2 regions of the Arthrobacter sp. TJ-58 genome follow, and region 2 is predicted to be linked to the other one. Evidence: riboswitches for the same ligand, from Rfam matches in the RefSeq annotation. Region 2 holds a riboswitch; the other holds the start of a gene.
The links. A riboswitch is a leader RNA that binds a small molecule or an ion and turns the genes downstream of it on or off. The one in region 2 is predicted to bind thiamine pyrophosphate.

Region 1: linked by a shared signal. The riboswitch ahead of AC4D2W_RS06860 (ECF transporter S component) and the one ahead of thiM (hydroxyethylthiazole kinase) in region 2 are both predicted to bind thiamine pyrophosphate.

The regions. Positions count from the first base shown of each region.
Region 1 covers NZ_JBZCNM010000002.1:142,720-150,254, reverse strand. Annotated here, with positions in the region: gene AC4D2W_RS06870 (energy-coupling factor transporter transmembrane component T family protein) at 1-746, opposite strand, end outside; gene AC4D2W_RS06865 (ABC transporter ATP-binding protein) at 743-2,314, opposite strand; gene AC4D2W_RS06860 (ECF transporter S component) at 2,301-2,942, opposite strand; TPP riboswitch at 3,001-3,140, opposite strand; gene AC4D2W_RS06855 (DUF4235 domain-containing protein) at 3,231-3,494, shown strand; partial or broken gene mnhG (monovalent cation/H(+) antiporter subunit G) at 3,699-4,049, opposite strand; gene AC4D2W_RS06845 (MrpF/PhaF family protein) at 4,092-4,352, opposite strand; gene AC4D2W_RS06840 (Na+/H+ antiporter subunit E) at 4,349-4,975, opposite strand; gene AC4D2W_RS06835 (Na+/H+ antiporter subunit D) at 4,972-6,582, opposite strand; gene AC4D2W_RS06830 (Na(+)/H(+) antiporter subunit C) at 6,579-7,067, opposite strand; gene AC4D2W_RS06825 (Na+/H+ antiporter subunit A) at 7,064-7,535, opposite strand, start outside.
Region 2 covers NZ_JBZCNM010000004.1:20,678-28,212, forward strand. Annotated here, with positions in the region: gene AC4D2W_RS13650 (ABC transporter permease) at 1-483, opposite strand, end outside; gene AC4D2W_RS13655 (ABC transporter substrate-binding protein) at 486-2,267, opposite strand; gene AC4D2W_RS13660 (M20/M25/M40 family metallo-hydrolase) at 2,611-3,924, shown strand; TPP riboswitch at 4,012-4,101, shown strand; gene thiM (hydroxyethylthiazole kinase) at 4,084-4,902, shown strand; gene thiE (thiamine phosphate synthase) at 4,899-5,594, shown strand; gene AC4D2W_RS13675 (bifunctional hydroxymethylpyrimidine kinase/phosphomethylpyrimidine kinase) at 5,591-7,141, shown strand; gene AC4D2W_RS13680 (PLD nuclease N-terminal domain-containing protein) at 7,258-7,470, shown strand; gene AC4D2W_RS13685 (pentapeptide repeat-containing protein) at 7,473-7,535, shown strand, end outside.

The sequences.
Region 1 (7,535 bases), on a different contig from region 2:
GAGGTCCGGGCCCAGGTCCTGCCGCCGCTGCCAAAGCCGCGGGCTTCCATGGCCGAAGCCAGGCGGGTGGCGCGGCGCACGGCCTGGACCAGCAGGGCAACCGCCTGGCCGAAGAAGGACCGGATGCGTGTCAGGAGGCCGGAATCGGCGCCCACTCCGCGTGCATGCCGGGCCATGCCCAGGGACTGCCATTCCGAGACCAGCAGCCCCACCAGCCTCATGCCGGCCAGTGCCCCAAGCACAAACCGGTGCGGCAGATGCAGTTTTTGCGCCAGGGCGTCGGCCAGATCGGTGGGGTCGGTGGAAGCGAGCAGATAGATCCCGGGCAGCGCGATTGCCAGGCCCCGCAGCCCGATCGCGATGCCGGCGGCCACCGAATCGGAGGTGAAGAGGACGGGGCCGGCATCCAGCAGCACGGTGCCGGTCTTTTCCGCCAGCAGGGCCGTGCCCCAGGCGCCCACCAGCGCGCCGATGAGCAGCGGCCAGATGCGTTTGAGCAGGGTGAGCGGCGCAATCCGCAGCAGCGGAAGCAGGAGAAGTTCCCCGGCCAGGATGATGGTTGAACTGACCCAGTCAACGCTGACCAGCACGGCGAGCGTCACCGCCAGGGCGGCAGCCAGCTTGGAAAGCGGGTTGGCTCGTTCCAGCAGCGTTCCGGCGGGACGGCGGGAGGGATTGCGCAGATCCGCATGCGCCGCGACGGAATGTATGCCTGTTTCCGGCGCACCTGTGTCCGCAGCCCTCATGGACGCATCCCCCTTCCTGCGCGGCTCTTTCCTGCCCGGGCTTGCTCCACGGTTGCAGCGGTGCCGTCCTGTACGTGCAGCACGTCTCCGCCCAGGGCGGCCAGGAAATCCGCGTCATGCGTTACCGAAACCACCGAGCGGCCCTCGGCCAGCAGAGCGCGGAGCAGATTCACGAGTTCAGCCCAGGTATTGGCGTCCTGTCCGAAGGTGGGCTCATCAAGGAGCAGGATGTCCGGTTCGGTGGCGATCATGGTGGCCACCGAAAGACGGCGCTTTTCGCCGCCCGAGAGCGTGAACGGGTTGGCGTCCAGCAGGGCGGTAAGCCGCAGCCGGCCGGCCAGGGTTTCCACGAGTTCCTCGATCGCGGCTTCCGGCATTCCGGCGCGGCGGGGTCCGAATGCCAGTTCACCGCGGACGGTGCCGGTCAGGAACTGATGCTCGGGTTCCTGGAAAACAGTGCCGATCCGGGTTACCAGCTCAGTGGATTTCCAACGGCCCGGGTCCGCTCCGGCGGAACCGGACAGCGCCGGTGTTGCCTGCAGGGTGCCGGACACGGGTTTCAGCAGCCCGCCCAGCGTGAGGGCCAGCGTGGACTTGCCCGCCCCGTTGGGGCCGGTGATTCCCAGCGACGTCCCGGCACGCAGCAGCAAATCCACGCCCGCCACAACGGCAGGGGTGCGTTTGCTGCGCCCGGCTCCGAGCCCGCTGGCTTCCAGCAGTGCTGCCCCCGGCTCCTGCGGAAGCGGCGCGCTCACGGCAGGTGCGGATCCCGGAAGCCAGACCCCGGCAGCCGTCAGCCGGGTCCGGTGGCCGGGATCGGCCAGCACCTGTGACGGCGGACCGTCGGCGAGTATTCCGCCGTCGGCCGCCAAAACCACCACCCGGTCCACAATGTCCGCCCACACCGCAACCCGGTGTTCCACCACAATCAGTGTTGCACCGGTGCGCGCCAGGACGCGTTCGACGGCGGCACGGACTTCCGCCACCCCGTCCGGATCAAGGTTGGCTGTGGGCTCGTCGAGCAGCAGCAGGCCCGGCTGCATGGCCAGCACTCCGGCCAGGGCCAGGCGCTGCTTCTGTCCGCCGGAGAGGGCGGCCGTGGAATGGTGCAGCGGCACCCGCAATCCGACGTCGTCCAGGCTTGTCCGCACCCGCTGCCAAATCTCCTGCGGCGGCACCCGGAGGTTTTCCGCGCCGAAGGCAACCTCGTCCCCCACCCGGGAGAGCACCAGCTGGGACTCGGGATCCTGCAGGACCAGGCCGGCCCGGCCGCGGGCCTGCAGCGGAACAACCCCGTCCAGGGTGAGGCTGCCGTGTTCTTCTCCCGCCGCGTCCGGTCCGGAGCCCTCGCCGAGCACACCGGCCAGGGCATGCAGCAACGTGGACTTCCCGGCGCCGGAGGCACCGAGCAGGAGCACCTTTTCGCCCGGTTCAATGTCCAGGGTCAATCCCGAGATCGCGGGGGTGCTGCGTCCGGCATGCCGCCAGCCGTAGTCCCGTGCCCGTACGGTCACGGGGGAAGACACAGGGGAAGACACGGGGGACGAAGATGGATTACGAACGGGCATTGGATCCCGCGTCAGCTGCCCGTCCCGAGGCGAACGGAGCCAGGACGCCGGTCCGCGCCAGCGCGCGGGCGGCAAGCCAGGACAACACCCCGGCCAGGACGGCGCCGGAGACAGCGGCGAAGAGCGTGTAAAGCGCCTGCCACTGCAGCGCCCATTCAGGGCGGTAAAGGATGTTCTCGCTGACCCCCAGGAACACTCCGGAGACCAGGCCGGCCAGCATGGCCACGGACAGGGTGTACCGGACATAGAGGAAGGCGAGGAACACCAGCTCCGCGCCCAGCCCCTGGATGAATCCGGACAACAGCACCGAGAGGCCAAACTGGGTTCCGAGCACGCCGGACACCGCGGAGGCGAGAACCTCGCAGTAGATGGCGGCTCCGGGTTTGCGGATGATCAGCGCGCCCAGGACTCCGGCGATCAGCCAGCCGCCGGCGTACAGGCCGCCGAGCGGCGGAAAGGCCAGGAACACAACTTCCACCCCGTTGTAGGCCAGGGACCAGGCCCAAAAAATGACGCCGACGGCCACTGCGATCACGGAGGCCACCACAATGTCGACCACGCGCCACGGGCGCCGCCACGGTGAGTTTTGCCGGCGGGAACGTTGTGCCGGGGACATGTTCTGCTGCATGAAAAAACCTCCTGAGGTACAGGAGGGGAGGGATGGCTCACGACGGATTGCCGTGAGATCCCGTGAGATCTCGACTCCCTAGCGCCGGTACTAACCGGATCAGGTTCGAGGGTCTGCGGTTGTCCGCACTCTCAGCGCCTTGGTCCTCCCGCATCGTGCCGAAGCACGGGCGGGGAGGGCGCTCCCCTGTCGTATGTTTTGCGCTTCCCACTCTACACACGGGCAAACCACTTTGGGCGGCCCGGCGGGTAGGGTTAGGGAAACGGCCCCCACAAACTAGGAGCATCCATGAACCTGATCCTGAAACTGCTTGGTACCGGCGCAAGCGTTGGCGCGGGCATTCTGTCCGCTAAAATCCTGGACTTCATCTGGACCAGGGTGACGGGCAACGAACCGCCCCGGGACAAGGACGGAGTGCTGGACGTCAACCTCCGCACCGCGGTGATCTTCGCCGTCGTCTCCGGCGCCGTCAGCCAGGCCATCCGTGTCCTGACCAACCGCGGCACGCAGCGCGCCATCCAGCGTTACCAGAAGACGCCGGACGTCGTCTAAGCAGCAGCACCCTCCACCACAGGGCGCTCAGCCCTCGGGATTTCCTCCCGGGCGGCGGGCGCCCTGTGCTGTGTCCGGCCTCGATCCGGGAAACACTCCGTGATGTGCTTCGGTGGATCCCGTCCGCGGCAGGACGTCATCATCCAGCGAACTTTCCTGGTCCGGGGCCCCGGGATCGTCATCCACCAGCGGGTCTTCCCCTTCTCCGTCATCCCCGGGGCTGTCCGTCCTGGCCTGGATCAGCAGTTCCTGCGCGCGTCCCACAACATCATCCAGTTCGTCGATGCTGAGCAGCTCCGGGCGCAGGTGCTTTGTCCGGTAACCGGCGCGGCCCACCATGTGGGCGGACACCGGGGCGGTGAGGATCATGAACAGCCAGCACACTCCCAGCACGGGCAGCAGCACCCAGCTTTCAAAGCGGACCGCCATTGCCAGCAGGAACAGCAGCAGTCCCAGCACCTGCGGCTTGGAGGCCGCATGCATGCGGCTCATCAGGTCCGGAAACCGCGTCAGACCGATGGCGGCAGCAAGGGACATCAGTGCCCCGCCCGTCATCAGGATTCCCACGATCAAATCATTCAGTTCCTGGCTCACGGGCTACCTCCGGTCCGTAACAAAGCGGGCAACGGTGACGGAGCCGATGAAGCCAATCAAGGAGATCGAGACCAGCAGCGCCAGATAATCCAGGTTGCGCTCGATGATCATCTCCGTGGCCAGTGCCGCTCCCACAATCGTCAGCAGCACGTCCGCCGCCAGTACCCGGTCCAGGATGGAAGGGCCCCGGGCAATCCGGAAAATGGCGCCGGCAGCCGCGAGGGACAGCATGACGGCCACGAGGACCAGAAAAACGCTCATCATGAGTTTGCTCCCTTTGACGACTCGGCCTGTCCGGTGCGGAGGGCACTGCCCCGGCGGGCCAGCGCCTTTTCCGCTTTCAGCACCTCAAGATCCTCACGGGTTCCGATGGAACGGATCAGCCACGATTCGGTGTCCCGCACATCCTTGCGCACCTTGTCCGCCTGCTCGGGAGTGGAAACATTCAGGCAGTGCAGGTACAGGGTGGAGGTGGACCGGTCCACCTCCACCACCAGCGATCCGGGGATCAGGGAGAGCGCGTGTCCGGTGGCAGTGACCAGCAGGTCCGAGTGGCTGCGCAGCTTCACGCCGACCACGGCATTCTTGATCTTCGGGCCCTTGGCAATGGCCAGCCACAGCACCTCGAAACTGGCGTGAACCAGCTTGTAGAAGAACCGGACGGCGAAGCCCAGGGCGTAGAGCGGGTTGAAGCGTCCGCTCAGATCCACCGGGGGAAGATAGAAGATATTCGCCACCACAAAGGCGATGACAGCGCCGAAGATCAGGTTGCCGGCACTGAAATCCTGCCAGAGGGCTCCCCACAGGAAGACCAGCCAGACCAGCAGCGGGATTTCCTTGAGCAGCGGTACGCGCGGACGGTTGCGCATCTGGGCTCTGCGGGTCATTGTCCGGCCCCCTCTCCCAGCACGGCTTCAATGTAGGGCGTTCGGTCCAGCAGATCCTGAGCGGCGTTGTCGCTCAGTGAGAACAGCGGCCCGGCCAGGACTGTCAGTGCGACGCCGAGGGCCACCAGTCCCACCGTGGGATAAACCATGGTGCGCGGCAGCAGGTCCACTGCTTCGCGGCCGGAGAATTTTCCGGTGGACTTCTCGTTCACCTCGCCGGAGTGCCGCAGCGATGACCCGTCGGTGCCGGTGGCCAGCAGGATCGGGTCCGGATGGACGGCGTCCTCCGGTGTGCGCCAGAAGGCACGGTTCCAGACCCGTGCCATCACCAGCAGCGTCAGGAGGCTGGTCACCACGCTGGCCGCCATCAGGACGTAGGCCAGCGGAGTTCCCAGGTCCGCGCCGGCTTCCAAAAGGCCCAGCTTGCCCAGGAATCCCGAGAAGGGCGGGATCCCGCCAAGGTTGATGGCGGGGATGAAGTAGAGCACGGCCAGCAGCGGGGACAGCTTCGCCAGCCCGCCCAGCCGGTCCATGTTCGCGGTGCCGCCGCGGCGCTCAATCAGCCCCGTGACAAGGAACAGGGAGGTCTGGATCGTAATGTGGTGGACCACGTAGAAGACTGCGGAGCCAATGCCGATCACCGTGCCGACCGCCAGGCCAAACACCATGTACCCGATGTGGCTGACGAGGGTAAAGGACAGCATTCGTTTGATGTCGGTCTGCGCCAGGGCGCCGAGGATACCCACCACCATGGTCAGGCCGGCCACCACCATCAACAGTGTGTTGATCCGGTCGCCCGGGAAAAGCAGCGTCTCGGTGCGGACCATGGCGTAAACACCCACCTTGGTCAGCAGGCCGGCGAACACTGCCGTGACCGGCGCCGGAGCGGTGGGATAGGAGTCGGGAAGCCAGAAGGACAGCGGGAACACAGCCGCCTTGATGCCGAACGCCACCAGCAGCATGAGGTGGAGCATCAGCTGGGTTCCGGGATCCAGGTCGCCCAGCTTCAGCGCCAGGTCCGCCATGTTCACCGTGCCGGTGGCCGCGTAGATCATGGCGATCGTGATCAGGAACAGCAGCGAAGACACCACGCTGACCACCGTGTAGGTGATGCCGGCCCGGATCCGCGGCGTGGTCCCGCCAAGGGTCATCAGCACGTAGCTTGCCGTGAGCAGGATTTCGAAGCCCACGTACAGGTTGAACAGGTCCCCGGCAAGGAAGGCGTTGGACACGCCCGCCACCAGGATCAGGTAGGTCGGATGGAAGATCGAGATCGGGCCGTCTTCATCGCCGTCGGTCATGCCCTGGCCGGCAGCGTAGATCAGGACCGCCAGGCTCACGGCGGAGGACACCACCAGCATCAGGGCGGAGAACTGGTCCACCACCATGGTGATGCCCACCGGCGGAATCCAGCCGCCCAGGTCCACGGCCTGCGCTCCGCTGTCCCAGACGGAAAACAGCAGGATCACTTCAAGAATCAGCGTGACTGACAGGATGCTGATGCTGATGGTGCGCTGGGCGCGGGTGTGCCGGATCAGGATGAAGGCCAGCGCCGCACCAAGGAACGGCAGGACCACCGCCAGCGGGGCCAAACTTATCGTGTTCATTCCTTAGCCTCCGGGCTGGTGGTCTGACCGGTGGCGCGCAGGGATCCTGGCGCCTCCTCAGCCTCTTCGGGCGGGGTGAATTCGGTGGTGTCTTCGGGGACGTCGGCGTCGTCTTCCGCGTCGAAGCTGCTCTGGCTGGCCACGCGGCGGTCTTCGATGTCGTCCTGGACCTCGTCCTGCCGGCTCAGCACCCAGGACCGGTAGATGATGCCCAGCATGAAGGCCGTCACGGAGAAGGAGATGACGATGGACGTCAGAATGAACGCCTGCGGCAGCGGATCGTTATAGTCCTCCGCCGGGATGTCCGCGCTGAACAGCGGGGCCAGGCCCTGGAATCCGCCGGTGGAGAGCAGCAGGATGTTCGTGGCGTTGGTGAGCATGGTCAGCCCCAGCACCACGCGGGTCAGGCTGCGTTCCAGGAGCAGGTAAATGCCGCAGGCGTACAGCGCTCCCATGATGATCATGAAGGTGATGTTGACGCTCATCGGGCTACCTCCTCCTCTCGGCTGGCAATTTCCGGTTCGGGCTCAATCAGGTCCTCGTCATCGGCAGACCCGCCTTCGCTGCGTTCGTCGATCTCCGATCCCAAGCTGCGCAGTACGTCCAGGACCAGCCCCACCACCACCATGTAGACACCAATGTCGAAGATCGTGGAGGTCACAAACTTGACCTCGCCGAAGATCGGCCAGGTGAACTTGATGATCGCGCTCTGCAGGATCTGGCCGCCGAAGAACAGCGGAGCGGCAGCAGAGAGACTTGCCAGGCCCAGACCGCCGCCCAGGAGCAGCCCGGCGCTGACCGGGCTGGCTTCGGCCAGTTCAAACCGGCCGCCGGCAAGGTAGCGGATGGTCAGGGCAAGTCCGGCCATGAGTCCGCCGGCGAAACCGCCGCCGGGGATGTTGTGACCGGCCAGCAGCAGGTAGATGGAGAACAGGATCACGGAGTGGAACAGC
Region 2 (7,535 bases):
CAGCCCGGTTTGGGTCTTGTCGAAGGCCGATCCCCGCCGCCATGCCGCCCGCTGGCCCAGCCACAGGCCCAGGACAACGGACAGCAGGGCGGCGGTGCCGGTCAGGAGCAGGGTGGGGCCGATGCGGTCTCCGATGAGCTCCATGACCGGCCGGTTGTACGTGTAGGAATCACCCAGCTTCCCCTGGAACAGGTCGGTCAGGTAACGCCAGAACTGTCCCAGCAACGGCTGGTCCAGCCCGTACTGGCGGCGCAGGATGTCCATCTGTTCGGCAGTCACCTGGCGTCCGTCAGCCAGGGAACGCACCGGATCCCCGGGCAGGATCCGGAAGGCGAAGAACCCCAGGACAATGACCATGATCAGGGAAACGGCGGACCCGCCCGCCTTCATACCGATGTAGTAGAGCCAGGAGGAGCCCCGGCGCGGTTCATCGATATCCAGGCGGGCGGGAACGACGTCGCTCTCGCTGAGCGCTTCAGCCATGGCTAGGCGCGGTCTTCCGCGCTGCTGCCGCGGCGGCGGATAAAGACGATCACGGCGATTCCCAGGATGACGACGACGGCGATCGAGACGATGAGGGCGGTGTTGGTTCCGCTCTCCTCGCTGGTGCCGGCTTCGGCAACATCGGCACCGATGGGGGTGGCGCTGTAGTAGCCCCACGGCCCGTTCTGGGAGGTGATCACGCCGCCCTCCGACGGCTGCGTGGTGAACGGTTCCCACTTGTCCGAGCGGTAGGCCTCAAGGCTGTTGGCGTAGAAGAGCACCTTGTTGACGGCGGAGTTGTAGATGATTTCCTGGGCCTGCTGGACCAGTTCGCTGCGCTTGTCCTGGTCCAGTTCGGCGTGCTGGGCGAGGTAGAGCTTGTCGAATTCCGGATCGCAGAGACTGTTCTCCGATGTGGCGCCGGTGCCGTCCGCGTTGGGACGGGAGCTGCACTGGTTGATGGACAGCTGATAGTCCGGATCCGGGCCAATGCCCCAGCCGGTGAAGTACATGTCGAAGTTGCCGAAGGTCGAATCATCATTGACCTGGGCCGGAGCCTTCATTTCGGTGTTGATCTCAATGCCGATGGCCTTCATCCACGGACCGATGTAATCAGCCATCTGCTGGTGCGTGGGATCAGAGTTGCGCCCCATCAGGCGGAGCTTGAGGGGCTTGCCCTCCTTGTCCAGGCGGATGCCGTCGGGGCCCATGGCGTAACCGGCCTCGTCCAGGACCTTGTTGGCTTCCTCGGGGTTGTAGGCCAGGGGCAGCTCGTCCGTGTCCCAGTGATAGAGCGGATAGGTCATGGGAATCTCGCCCGTGGCCTCCTGGCCCAGGCCCTGCAGGACCTTTTCCAGCAGGGTGTTGCTGTCAATGCCCATGGCAATGGCCCGGCGCAGTTCCGGATCCTGCAGCGCCGGATTACCGTCCCCGAGCACTTCGTTGTCCACCGTGGTGGTGCCGGGGTTGATGGCGATGGCCTGGTAGCGGCGGCCGGTTCCGGCGTTGGTGGTGATGCCCGGCTGGTTCTCCAGCGCCTTGTACTGGACCGGGGTCAGTCCGCTGACAACGTCGATTTCCCCGGTCTTCAGGGCCTGCACGGCGGCGTCGCTGTTCTTGTAAGGGACCCAGGTGATGCCGTCCACTTTGGCCTTGCCCTGCCAGTAGTTGGGGTTGGCCTTCATGGTGACCCCTGCGGCTTTGTCATAACTGACCACTGTGAACGGGCCGGAGCCAACGGCATCCTTGTCATTCTCGAAGGCAGCCGGATCGCCCACCTCGGACCAGATGTGCTCAGGCATGATCGGCAGCTGGGTGCCGGGGTTGGAGGCCTGCGGCGCGCTGAGGGTGATGACCAGGGTTTCGTCATCCTCGGCCACCACCTGGGACACGCTGGTCAGGAGGGCGCCGTTGGCCTGCTTGAGCTCATCGTTGTTCTGGATGGCGCTGAAGGTCCAGGCGGCGTCATTGGCGGTGATGGGTTCGCCGTCGGACCATTTGCGGTCCGCGGGGATCTTGAACGTCCAGACGGTGCCGTCTTCGGAGGTCTCCCAGCTTTCGGCCATGCCCGGAATCTCTTCGTTCTGGTCCGGGCCGTAAGCCACCAGGTTCTGGTACTGCAGGGCCAGGATGTTGGAACTGGTCGCGAGGATGGCGAGGAACGGGTTGAGCGTGTCGATGTCGCCGGTCAGGGCCAGTTTCAGCGTGGAACCGCTGGATTCATCCGCCGCATAGGCTGCCGGCGCGGCGGCCGGACCCGTGGTCAGGGCAAATGAACCGGTCATGGCGGCGCAGAGGATTCCGGCAGCTGCCGCGCGGCGCAGCAGAGGGCCGGAACCCCGGGGGCGCCCCCCGGCGGCAGGGTTTTTCTGTCTGAACTGCATAGCGTCCCCTTCATCCAGCTGTGGAGTGACAGGTACCCAAAGCGCTTCCCGCTGCCCTGTACCGATAGCGGGATCCGGCGGCAAAAACTGCGGACGAAACGGCCTGCGCCCTGTGAGCAGCACCACATTGGTGCACCCTGTGGGGACAGTGTAAGTAACTAACAGGGATATACCAACTGTTGCAAAACACTTTCGGAAAGAGCTGCGTCACCGTTATCGTTTCTCCAAAACTAAAGGAGCGTCCGTGCCCGTTGACCCCGCCCGGCTCTGTGCAGAACTGATTCGTTTCGACACCTCAAACTTCGGCGAGGGCAAGAGCAACGGGGAGCGGGGCGCGGCGGAATACGTCCTGAACCTGCTGACCACGGCGGGTTACGACGCCGTGCTGCTGGGGCCGGAACCGGACCGCAGCTCGGTGGTGGTGCGGGTTCCGGGCACGGATTCTTCCCTGCCCGGGCTGCTGGTCCACGCTCATCTGGACGTGGTGCCGGCCGAGCCCGAGCAGTGGAGCATGGACCCTTTTGCCGGCACTATCCGGGACGGTTACATATACGGCCGCGGCGCCGCAGACATGAAGGACATGGTGGCCATGACCCTGGCCACGCTGCTGAACTGGGCAGAGGAGGGGGTCCGTCCGAGGCGGGACATCGTGGTGGCTTTTGTGGCGGATGAGGAAGACAAAGGCGACTACGGCGCTCTCTGGCTGGCCGCGGAGCATCCGGAACTCTTCGCGGGGGTGGAAGCCGCAATCGGGGAATCCGGAGGCCATGCCACCCTTCTGGAGGCAGCGGACGGTTCTGAGGTCCGGCTCTATCCCATTGCCGCAGGCGAGCGGGGCACGCTCCACATCAGGGTCCGGGCGGAGGGCATTTCGGGCCACGGATCCCGGCCCGTTCCGGTCAACGCCGTACAGAACCTCATCAATGCCCTCCACCGCGTGGGCAGCTATTCCTGGCCGTTGGTCCTCACCCCGGTGGTCCGCCGGTACATCGAGGAGACGACGGCGGCACTGGGATTCTCCGCCGACCTGGGCTCGGATGCCGGCGTGGAAGCTGCCATCGCCGCCATGGGCGAAGCCGGAACGGTGGCCGGCGTGACGGTCCGCTGCTCCTCCACCCCCACGGTGCTGCGGGCCGGCTACAAGGTGAACGTGATCCCCGGGGTGGCGGAAGCCGACGTCGACATCCGCTGCCTTCCCGGCACCGAGGAGGAAACCTTGGCCACCGTTCGGGAGCTGCTGGGGGACGCAGTTACCACCACTTTCCTCTCGCACCAGCCGCCGGTGCAGTCGCCGGTCGACTCCCCGTGGTTCGAGGCAATGCGCGGGGCACTGCTCCGCCACGATCCGAAGGCCGTTGTGGTGCCCATGTGCATGGGCGGCGGAACGGATGCCAAGGCCTTTGCTCCGCTGGGAATCGACTGCTACGGGTTTGCGCCCCTGGCCACGGATCCGGAAGGGCGCAGCATCCAGGGCGTCCACGGAGTGGATGAACGGGTTCCGGTTGCCGCCGTGCAGGGAGGCCAGCAGATCCTTCAGGACTTCCTGACCGGCGTCTGAGCCGCTGCACGCCGGACCCGGCCGGCCCCTCCGGCACGCGGAGCGCAGCGGGGTGTGCTTCCACCGGCCGGCTGGCATAGAGTCTTCTGCAGTGACACGGGGTGCCGACAGGCTGAGATGAAACCCGTTGAACCTGATCTAGTTCGAACTAGCGAAGGGATGTCGCGGATGACTATTCGCCTGACACCGTTAACCGTTTCAACGCTCCTGGCGCGCCTGCGCGCCGAACCGCCGCTGGTGCAGTGCCTGACCAACGCCGTGGTAACAAACTTCACCGCCAACGTTCTGCTGGCCCTGGGTGCCGCGCCGGCCATGACTGACATTCCGGGAGAGGCAGGACCGTTCGCCCGGGTGGCCTCCGGCGTGCTGATCAACCTGGGCACTCCGCACGAGGAACAGCGCCGGGCGATGCTGGAGGCCGCCGCGGCCGCGAATGACGCCGGCACGCCCTGGGTGCTGGACCCGGTGGCCGTGGGCAGCCTTCCGGTGCGCACCGCTTTGGCGGCGGAACTGCTGGCCCTGCGGCCAACGGCTATCCGCGGCAACGCCTCCGAGATCATTGCGCTGGCGGGACTGGGCTCCGGCGGCCGCGGCGTCGACGCCACCGACGATCCCGAGAGCGCCCTGCCCGCAGCAGTTCTCTTGGCGGAAAAACACGGTTCCGTGGTCGCCGTATCGGGACCCACGGACCTAATCACGGACGGCACCGGCACGCTGCGGATCAGCAACGGAGATGCCCTGCTGACCCGGGTGACCGGCGGAGGCTGCGCGCTGGGGGCGGTCACGGCCGCCTTCCTCGCCGTGGCTGACGACCGCGGAGCGCTGGCGGCGGTTGCCGCTGCCACCGCCGCGTACACAGTGGCTGCGGAACCCGCCGCCGAGGCCTCGGCCGGACCCGGAAGCTTCGCCGTCGGATTCCTTGATGCCCTGGCCGCCCTTAACGAGCAGGACCTGATGCAGCGGCTGGTAAGCGCATGAACGCCGGCGCGGCTGACATGTCCCGGTCCCGGGAGCGCATCCGCACCAGCGGCATTTACCTGGTGACGGACACCGCCCTGTGCGGGCCGCGCGGCGTCGTCGACACCGTCCGGGCCGCGGTGGCCGGCGGGGTGGAAACGATCCAGGTACGGGAAAAGGACGCTCCGGCGGCGGAGTTCTACGCTTTGGTCCTCGCCGTCGCCGAAGCCGCAGGAGACCGCGCCACCGTGCTGGTGGATGACCGGGTGGACATCTATTTGGCGGCCCGGGCCGCCGGCGCACGCGTGCACGGAGTCCACGTGGGCCAAACGGACCTCCCCGCCGAGCTGGCGCGCACCCTCGTGGGCCCGGACGCCGTCGTCGGGCTGACCGCCAACACTCCCGGCCATCTGGACGCCCTCCGGGCGCTGCCGCCGGGAACCGTGGATTACCTCGGGGCCGGCGTCATCCGCCCCACCCGCACCAAACCGGACCACCCCGAGCCGCTGGGGGTTGCCGGATTTGCCGACTTTGCCGCCCGGACCCCGCTGCCGGTCGTGGCCATCGGCGGGATTGTCCGCGAAGACCTCGGCGCGCTGCGGGCCGCCGGTGCCACGGGCGCGGCAGTGGTTTCGGCGATCTGCGGGGCAGCCGATCCGCGGCAGGCGGCAGCGGAACTCGTCCGTGCCTGGCGTGCGGGGGCCCCGGCATGAGGGCCCGGATTCCGCGGATCCTGAGCATCGCCGGAACGGATCCCACCGGCGGTGCAGGTATCCAGGCGGATCTGAAATCCATTGCGGCCACGGGTGGATACGGCATGGCGGCAGTGACCGCCCTGGTTGCCCAGAACACCCGGGGCGTGCGGTCCGTGCACACCCCGCCCGCTGCCTTCCTGCGCGAACAGCTGGAGGCCGTGAGCGACGACGTCGGCATCGACGCCGTAAAGATCGGCATGCTCGGAAGCGCGGACGTGATTCAGACGGTGGACGACTGGCTGGCGGCACTGGAGGTTCCTGCGGTGGTGCTGGATCCGGTCATGATCGCCACCAGCGGTGACCGGCTGCTGGATCCCGGAGCCGAGGCCGCACTGCGGCAGCTGTTGCACCGGGTGGACCTGGTGACGCCGAATCTTCCCGAACTGGCGGTGCTCGTGCAGGAGCCCGTCGCTGAGTCATGGGAGCGGGCACTCGCACAGGGAGAGCAGCTTTCCGCCGCCTACGCAGTCAAAGCCCTGGTCAAGGGCGGTCACCTGGCGGGGGACAGCTGTCCCGATGCCCTGGTGGATGCCGCGGCTGCACATCCCCTGGTGCTGCAGGTGCGGGCACCCCGGGTGGACACCGTCAACACGCACGGCACCGGCTGTTCGATGTCGGCGGCCCTGGCCACGTATTACGCCCGGACGGGCCGGTGGGACCTGGCGTTGACGGCGACCAAGGACTGGCTGCAGGAAGCCCTGGCGTATGCGGATGAGCTCGACGTCGGTGCCGGCCACGGCCCGGTGCACCACTTCCACGGGATGTGGGCGCGGGGACTGGAGCCCGCCGGGCCGCAGGAACCCGTACAGGAACCGGTGCCGGGGGTGGAACCGGCCGGGCCGCACACAGCCGCGCTGTGGGAGCAAACCGCTGCGGCACGGGCGGAAATCGACGGGCTGGATTTCGTGCGGGACCTGGGAAGCGGGGATCTGGACCGGAGTCTTTTCGATTCCTACCTCACCCAAGACGCGCTGTACCTCCGCGGCTACGCCCGGGCGCTCGCGCGGGCCAGCGAACTGGCCCCCAACCTCGCGGAACAGATTTTCTGGGCCAAGGCGGCCCACGATGCGCTGGCAACGGAAATGGACCTGCACACCTCGTGGCTTCCCGAAACGGGAACGGCGGGGCAGGTCATCCCGCCGGGACCCGTGACGAGCGGATATGTGGAGCACCTGCTCGGGAGCCTGAGCGGTGCCGGTGCCGGTCGCAGCCGCGGGAACTTTGAATACGAACGGCTGGTCGGTGCCGTCCTCCCGTGTTTTTGGATCTATGCGGACGTGGGCGCCCGACTTTCGGAGGCCGGTCATTCCGGCCACCCGTACGCCCGGTGGCTGGCCACCTACAACGACCAAGCCTTTAGGGAGTCCACGGTTTCCGCGGTGCGGATCCTGGAAACCCTGCTTGAACGCAGCGCGGCCGACGCCCGGACGGTCATCTGCGAGGCGTTCAGGGAATCAACCCGCCGGGAGTATGAGTTTTTCGCCGCCGGCACGGCAGAATCGTAACCACGGCATCGGAGCGGGCGAAGGCGGACGTCTCCGCCGGGTACCCGCAAAAAACCTTTCGCCCGGCACCCCAAAGCGGCACCCCAAACCGGCATCACAACAGAAACGAGAGCACCATGGCCAAGAAAATCACTGACCTCACCGCGCAGCAGAAGAAGATGGTGGGTGTTTCCGCGACCGTGCAGTTTGCACTCGCCGGCCTGGCCCTGGCCGATATTTGGCGCCGTCCCGCGTCTGAGGTCCGCGGCTCCCGCGCACTCTGGTCCGCTGCCTGCGCCGTGAACTTCATTGGCCCGCTGTCCTACTTCATCTTCGGCCGGCGCAAGTAGGCGTGGCAGCAGCACCCCGCCGCAAGGCCGGAACCGGTAAGACCAGCACCGGAAAGACCCGGGCC